Archaeoglobus fulgidus DSM 4304: one gene and its partner. Each later gene encodes a partner of the first gene's protein in a complex. Links are inferred from orthologs where the notes say so. Each region holds a gene or a part of one and is shown in the gene's direction. Other genes may lie near its edges. The genes, in order: AF_RS09515 and rpl12p.

Evidence for each region.
Region 2: the proteins of AF_RS09515 (region 1) and rpl12p are in contact, whole or in part, in a crystal structure (PDB 5H7L), measured with the Pyrococcus horikoshii proteins. The link is inferred for Archaeoglobus fulgidus DSM 4304 from one-to-one orthologs. Residues at the interface, in WP_048053510.1 of Pyrococcus horikoshii: Pro161, Met164, Met165, Phe168, Ser169, Ile172, Val195, Glu196, Phe202, Leu211, Ser212, Val213, Met216, Lys222, Phe223, Asn224; in WP_010886059.1 of Pyrococcus horikoshii: Leu100, Ala101, Gly102, Leu103, Ser104, Ala105, Leu106, Phe107, Gly108.

The regions. Positions count from the first base shown.
Region 1 is NC_000917.1:1,705,095-1,708,383, forward strand. What follows is about bases 11-2,982. They hold AF_RS09515 (elongation factor EF-2), read left to right. Parts: upstream 11-389; coding sequence 390-2,576; downstream 2,577-2,982. Other genes in these bases: rpsG (30S ribosomal protein S7), read left to right, coding at 11-384; AF_RS09520 (YkgJ family cysteine cluster protein), read left to right, coding at 2,593-2,982. Outside these bases: more of rpsG, read left to right, coding at 1-10; more of AF_RS09520, read left to right, coding at 2,983-3,222; AF_RS09525 (flavodoxin family protein), read left to right, coding at 3,256-3,289. UniProt on the Methanocaldococcus jannaschii protein: Catalyzes the GTP-dependent ribosomal translocation step during translation elongation.
Region 2 is NC_000917.1:1,348,331-1,351,569, forward strand. What follows is about bases 92-3,013. They hold rpl12p (50S ribosomal protein P1), read left to right. Parts: upstream 92-1,353; coding sequence 1,354-1,674; downstream 1,675-3,013. Other genes in these bases: AF_RS07510 (50S ribosomal protein L1), read left to right, coding at 92-318; AF_RS07515 (50S ribosomal protein L10), read left to right, coding at 319-1,338; AF_RS07525 (histone family protein), read left to right, coding at 1,894-2,097; AF_RS07530 (glucose-6-phosphate isomerase family protein), read right to left, coding at 2,123-2,830; AF_RS07535 (archease), read left to right, coding at 2,904-3,013. In the rest of the region: more of AF_RS07510, read left to right, coding at 1-91; more of AF_RS07535, read left to right, coding at 3,014-3,239. UniProt on the Methanocaldococcus jannaschii protein: Forms part of the ribosomal stalk, playing a central role in the interaction of the ribosome with GTP-bound translation factors.

The DNA.
Region 1 (3,289 bases):
AGGAAGGGCCACAACACGGGGAAGAAGATTCTCGCCTACAACATAGTTAAGGAGGCTTTCGAGATTATTGAGAAGAAGACAAAGAAGAATCCCATTCAGGTTCTCGTTGATGCGATTATCAATGCAGGGCCGAGGGAAGAGGTTGTAAGGCTGAAGTACGGTGGTATTGCCGTTCCCAAGGCCGTTGACACCTCAAGCTCAAGGAGAGTTGATATAGCTCTCAGAAACATTGCAGAGGGTGCGAGGAGGGCTGCATTTAAATCAAAGAGAAGCATCGCTCAGTGTTTGGCGGATGAGATTATTGCTGCCGCAAACAACGAGAGCAGGAGTTTTGCAGTGGCGAAGAAAGAGGAAGTTGAGAGAGTCGCCAAGTCAGCGAGGTGATTTTAATGGCCAGAGCGAAGAAAGTCGACAAGATTAAGGAGTTAATGTGGAAACCGAAGTTCATAAGAAACATTGGAATTGTCGCTCACATCGACCATGGAAAAACAACGTTGAGCGACAACCTTCTTGCCGGAGCCGGAATGATCAGCGAGGAGCTTGCGGGACAGCAGCTCTATCTCGACTTCGATGAGCAGGAGCAGGAGAGGGGAATTACCATAAATGCTGCGAACGTTTCTATGGTTCACGAGTACGAGGGGCAGGACTACCTCATCAACCTCATTGACACTCCCGGACATGTGGACTTCGGAGGAGACGTTACGAGGGCGATGAGAGCTGTTGATGGTGTCATCGTTGTTGTTGATGCTGTTGAGGGTGTAATGCCGCAAACTGAGACAGTTCTTAGGCAGGCTTTGAAGGAGAACGTCAAGCCGGTTCTCTTCGTCAACAAGGTTGACAGGCTTATCAAGGAGCTTGAGCTAACGCCGCAGCAGATGCAGGAGAGGCTTATTAAAGTAATTACTGAAGTCAACAAGCTCATCAAGGCAATGAGGCCCGACAAGTACTCGGAATGGAAGATTGACGTTGCCAACGGAAGCGCAGCTTTCGGCTCAGCGCTCTACAACTGGGCTGTAAGTGTGCCATCTCAGAAGAAGACCGGAATAGGTTTTAAGGAAGTTTACGAGCACATTAAAGAGGGCAAGGTTAAGGAGCTCGCCAAGAAGAGCCCCCTTTATCAGGTTGTCCTCGACATGGTCATAAGGCACCTTCCCTCCCCAATTGAGGCTCAGAAGGAGAGAATAGCCGTTATCTGGAAGGGAGACATTAACAGCGAAGTGGGCAAGGCGATGGTAAACTGCGACCCCAAAGGGCCGGTTGCGTTGATGATTACCAAAATCGTTGTCGAGCCGCAGGCAGGCGAGATTGCGGTTGGGAGGCTTTACAGCGGAACAATAAGGCCGGGAATGGAGCTTTACATAGTCGACAGAAAGGCAAAGAACAGAATCCAGACGGTCGGTCTCTACATGGGGCCGAGGAGGGTTGAGGTTGATGAAATCCCCGCGGGAAACATTGTTGCGGTGATTGGCTTGAAGGATGCTGTTGCAGGTTCAACCTGCACAACGGTTGAAAATCTAACGCCCTTCGAGAGCATCAAGCACTACAGCGAGCCCGTTGTTACGATGGCCATTGAGGCCAAGAACCCGAGGGACCTGCCGAAGCTCATTGAGGTGCTTAGAAAGCTCGCGAAGGAAGACCCAACGCTTCACATCACGCTTAATGAGGAGACGGGAGAGCACCTCATAAGCGGTATGGGAGAGCTTCATCTCGAAGTCAAGGTTGAGAAGATCAGAAGGGACTACAAGCTTGATGTTATCACCTCCCCGCCAATTGTCGTCTTCAGGGAGACTGTTACCGGCACCTCCCCTGTTGTGGAGGGCAAGTCGCCGAACAAGCACAACAGGTTCTACATTGTTGTCGAACCCTTGCCGGAGAAGGTAATTCAGATGTTCAAAGAGGGCGTAGTTGACATGAAAATGGACAAGAAAGAGAGAAGGAGACTTCTCCAAGAAGCTGGACTCACAAGCGAAGAAGCTGCCGGAGCGGAGGAGTACTACGAAGGGAATCTCTTCTGCGACGTCACGAAGGGTATTCAGTACCTCAATGAGACTATGGAGCTGATTCTTGAGGGATTCAGAGAGGCGATGAGAGCGGGGCCAATTGCAAGGGAGCCGTGCATGGGCATAAAGGTAAAGCTGGTTGACTGTAAGCTCCACGAGGATGCTGTTCACAGGGGGCCAGCACAGGTAATTCCAGCGGTGAGGTCGGCAATCTTTGCCGCAATACTGCAGGCAAAGCCAGCGCTACTCGAACCGTACCAGAAGATATTCATTACAGTCCCGCAGGACATGATGGGTGCTGTGACGAGAGAAATCCAGGGTAGAAGAGGCCAGATACTCGAAATGAAAACCGAAGGAGACATGGTAACGATAATCGCAAAGGCACCGGTTAAAGAGATGTTCGGATTTGCCGGGGCTATAAGAGGGGCTACTTCAGGAAAGGCCATCTGGAGCACAGAGCACGCGGGATTCGAACTCGTCCCACAGAACCTCTTCCAGGAATTCGTAATGGAGGTCAGGAAGAGAAAAGGACTGAAACTTGAAATGCCAAAGCCCGAAGATTTTGTTGGGCTCTAATTTTTTCTTTTAACACATGCAGGAACTTGAGCCCGTTGACAGGTTTAACTTTGCCTGTTATCCCGGCATAAAGTGCTTTAACGAGTGCTGTAAGAATCTAAACCTCGCTTTAACACCCTACGACGTTCTCAGAATGGCGAGGGGGCTGAAGATTACAACAACGGAGTTCCTCGAAAAGTACACGTCAAGACATGTGGGGATGGCAACCGGGCTTCCCGTTGTCGTGCTGAGGATGGTGGATGAAAGGTGTCCCTTTGTGACCGAAAGAGGATGCAGCATCTACGCCCATCGCCCCACACCGTGCAGACTCTACCCCCTCGCAAGGGTCAGAGTTGGCGAAGAAATCCAGTACTACCTGCTGAGAGAGGATTTCTGCCTTGGGCATGCGGAAGAAAGAGAGTGGAGCCCGGAAAAGTGGGTTGAGGATCAGGGAGCGATGGAGTACAACAGCATGAACGACCTATTCTTCGAGCTGGTTTCGGCAAAAAACAGATCGGGAAGGACGCTGAGTGAAAGTGAAATCGAAGAAATATACAAAGCCTGCTTCGACGTTGACAGGTTCAAGAGCGAAACGGAGATTGAGGACGACATAGAAGCGCTGAAAGAAGGAATTCGCTACTCCATAGATTTGGTTCTCTCACTTTAAAAAAGGTTAAATACTTCCCTCCTTATTCCCCCTATGAAACTGCTGGCAATAAATGGCAGCCCCAACA
Region 2 (3,239 bases), 360 kb from region 1 along the record:
GAGGCTCCGCTGATGCCCGAAATCGGTAGAAAGCTCGGCCCTGTTTTGGGGCCGAGGGGCAAGATTCCGCAGCCGATTCCCCCGCTCGCTGACCCAAAGCCCTTCATTGACAGACTGAGAAACTCTGTGAAGATAAGGACGAGAGATAAGACAACTTTCCACGCACCCATCGGCAGCGAGAACATGGACGTCGAGAAGATAGCGGAGAATGCTATGGAAATTTTAAAAGTCGTGGAAAACAAGTATGAGAATCCCACGCAGGTTGTCAAGTCAGTGTATGTGAAGAAAACAATGGGTCCTGCAGTGAGGGTGGTGTAAATGGCCGCAGTTAGAGGCTCTCCTCCAGAGTATAAGGTTAGGGCTGTCGAGGAAATCAAGAGGATGATTTCGTCAAAGCCAGTTGTGGCTATAGTAAGCTTCAGAAACGTACCTGCTGGCCAGATGCAAAAAATAAGGAGGGAGTTTAGGGGTAAAGCCGAGATAAAGGTCGTTAAGAACACCCTTCTTGAAAGGGCGCTTGATGCCCTCGGAGGGGACTACCTCAAGCTTAAAGATTATCTGGGAGACCAGATTGCCATAATTACTGCGGACGAAAATCCTTTCAGGCTTTTCAGAATGATTGAGGATACTAAGGTTCCCTCTCCGCTCAAGCCGAATCAGGTTTCTCCTGTCGATGTCGTCGTCAACGAGGGGCCAACGCCAATACCTCCCGGCCCGCTGATGGCTGAGCTTCAGATGGCAGGATTGCCCGTTGCCATTGAGAAGGGCAAAGTTGTCGTTAAGGCCACCACAACCGTCGTAAAGGCCGGAGAGGTCGTTAGGCCGGAAGTTGCCAGAGCGTTAGAAAGGCTCGACATTAAGCCAATCAAAATAGGGCTTGATGTTAAGGCAATGCTTGATTCCGGAGTCATTCTCACACCTGAGACGCTGGCCATAGATACTGAGAAGGTGCTTGAAGACTTCCAGAGAGCGTACCAGATGGCGCTCAACCTTGCCGTTAACTCCGCTTACGTCACTGAAGAGACTGCCGAGATACTCATAATGAAGGCTGTGATGGATGCCAGAAACCTTGCAATCAACGCAGGAATCTTCGAGAAGGGAGTGATGGAAGACATACTTATGAAGGCCCATGCGGAGATGCTCTCCCTCGCATCACTGCTACCAGACGAGGCCTTGGACGAGGAGCTCAAGTCAATGCTTTCCGGAATCGCAGAAGCTGCGGCTCAGGCTACTCCGTCAGTAGAGGAAAGGGAAGAGGAAGAAAAACCTGAAGAGGAGGAAGAAGAAGAGGAGAAGGAAGAGGAGGCAATTGAAGGTTTAGGTGCATTATTTGGTTAAAAGGAGGTGTTGAGAATGGAGTATGTGTATGCGGCTCTCCTGCTGCACTCCGCTGGTAAGGAGATAACCGAGGACAACGTAAAGGCAGTTCTTGAAGCTGCGGGCGTGGAAGTGGATGAGGCCAGAGTCAAGGCCCTTGTTGCCGCGCTTGAGGGTGTGAACATCGACGAGGCCATCCAGAAGGCAGCAATGCCGATGGCAGTGGCAGCAGCGCCAGCAGCTGCAGCGGCAGCACCGGCGGAGGAAGCGAAAGAAGAGGCCAAAGAGGAGGAAGAGGAGGAAGAGGAAGTCAAGGAAGAAGAGGCCATCGAGGGGCTCGGAGCCCTCTTTGGTTAATTTTTTGTAAAAATTTAAAATTTTTAGATATATTTCTTTTCTGCGATTTTCATTTTTCCCTCATCCCAACATTGCATCAACATCTTAACTTCGTTCCCATTTAGGGGCTTGCAGACATCACATGTTTGAGAAAATATTGTTCTGATGGAAGTTCGATAGAAAAGTATATATATACCTAATACTAAATTTTGTATCGAAAAGAGATAGGAGGTGTGTTGGATGGCTGAGTTGCCGATGGCACCGGTTGACAGATTGATTAGGAAGGCTGGGGCTGAGAGAGTAAGTGCAGATGCAGTGGAAAAGATGGTCGAAGTGCTTGAGGACTACGCAATTACCGTTGCTAAGAAAGCTGTGGAAATTGCGAAGCACTCTGGCAGAAAGACCGTCACTGCGGACGACATTAAGCTCGCTCTCTCGATGTAAAAATTTTAAATTTACCTTAAATTTTTTAGACGACTTCAAAAGCGTTTTCGAAGATTTCCTGATGCTCGTGGGGCTTGACCAGAAATTCTAGCTTTTCTATGGTGTAAACGAGGTCGTACATGTCCCCCTTAACATCCAGCACGTTTTTGGGTTTCGCAAACCTTATTTCTGGAGCATCATCGTAGTTCCTGTTTCTGACCCACTCCCCGTTGATGTAGTAGTAGCAAGCGCCCCTCCTCTTCGTGTAGGGTTCGTAGATGGAGCTGAAGTTCCTGCACACCCAGTTTGCGGTGATTAAATCGCTCTCAGTCGGGTTAATGGTCACGTGACCGTAGTTTGGTGGAATTATTACTGTGTCCCACTTCTTCCCCTCAACGACTATCACATCCTCGATTTTTCCGTTTGAAGGCTTTTGCAGTATGAAAAGGGCCTCTCCCTCAAGCACCTGGTAAACTTCAGGATAGGTAAAGCCCCTTACAACTTCCGGATGATAGTGGCCGTAAGTTTTAATGCTCTCTCCACCTATGTTGTTTGGCGGTATAACCGTGTAGTCGTATCTCAGCCCTGCATTTCTGATAATCTCCGCCTCCTCGTCTGTTTTGAAGGAATCCCTGAACATGTAGTAAGCGTCAAAATCTTCCTTAAGTGCTTCGGGAAAAGCAAGAACGGGTTTTAAATCAGAGGCTTTTCTAACCTCTGACTGAAAAACCTTCTTTCCGAAAACAAACTCCATGATTAAAAAAAGAGCCGGATGTATTTAAAGCTTGTTCAGAAAGGTATTATAGCAGGTTGTGTGAAGAATTAACATGAAATACAGATTCATAGACCACACCGCAGACATAGCCTTCGAGGTTTACGGTTCAAACTTGAGGGAGTTATTCGAGAATGCTGCTCTCGCCTTTTATGATGCTTTTGTTGACACATCAGGAATTGGAATAGAAAGGGAAGTTGGGGTTGAGTGCGAGGGGGAGGATGTGGAGATCACGCTTTACAGATGGCTGAACGAGCTGCTCTACCTCTTTGACACCGAATTCTTCGCCGCAAAGGATGTGGAGGTTGAGGTTGAGGAGGGTGATGGGGTCAAGGCGTCGGGAAAGCTCAGGGGAGGGAGGTTCAGCGCCGAAATGGTCAAGGTTGAGCCC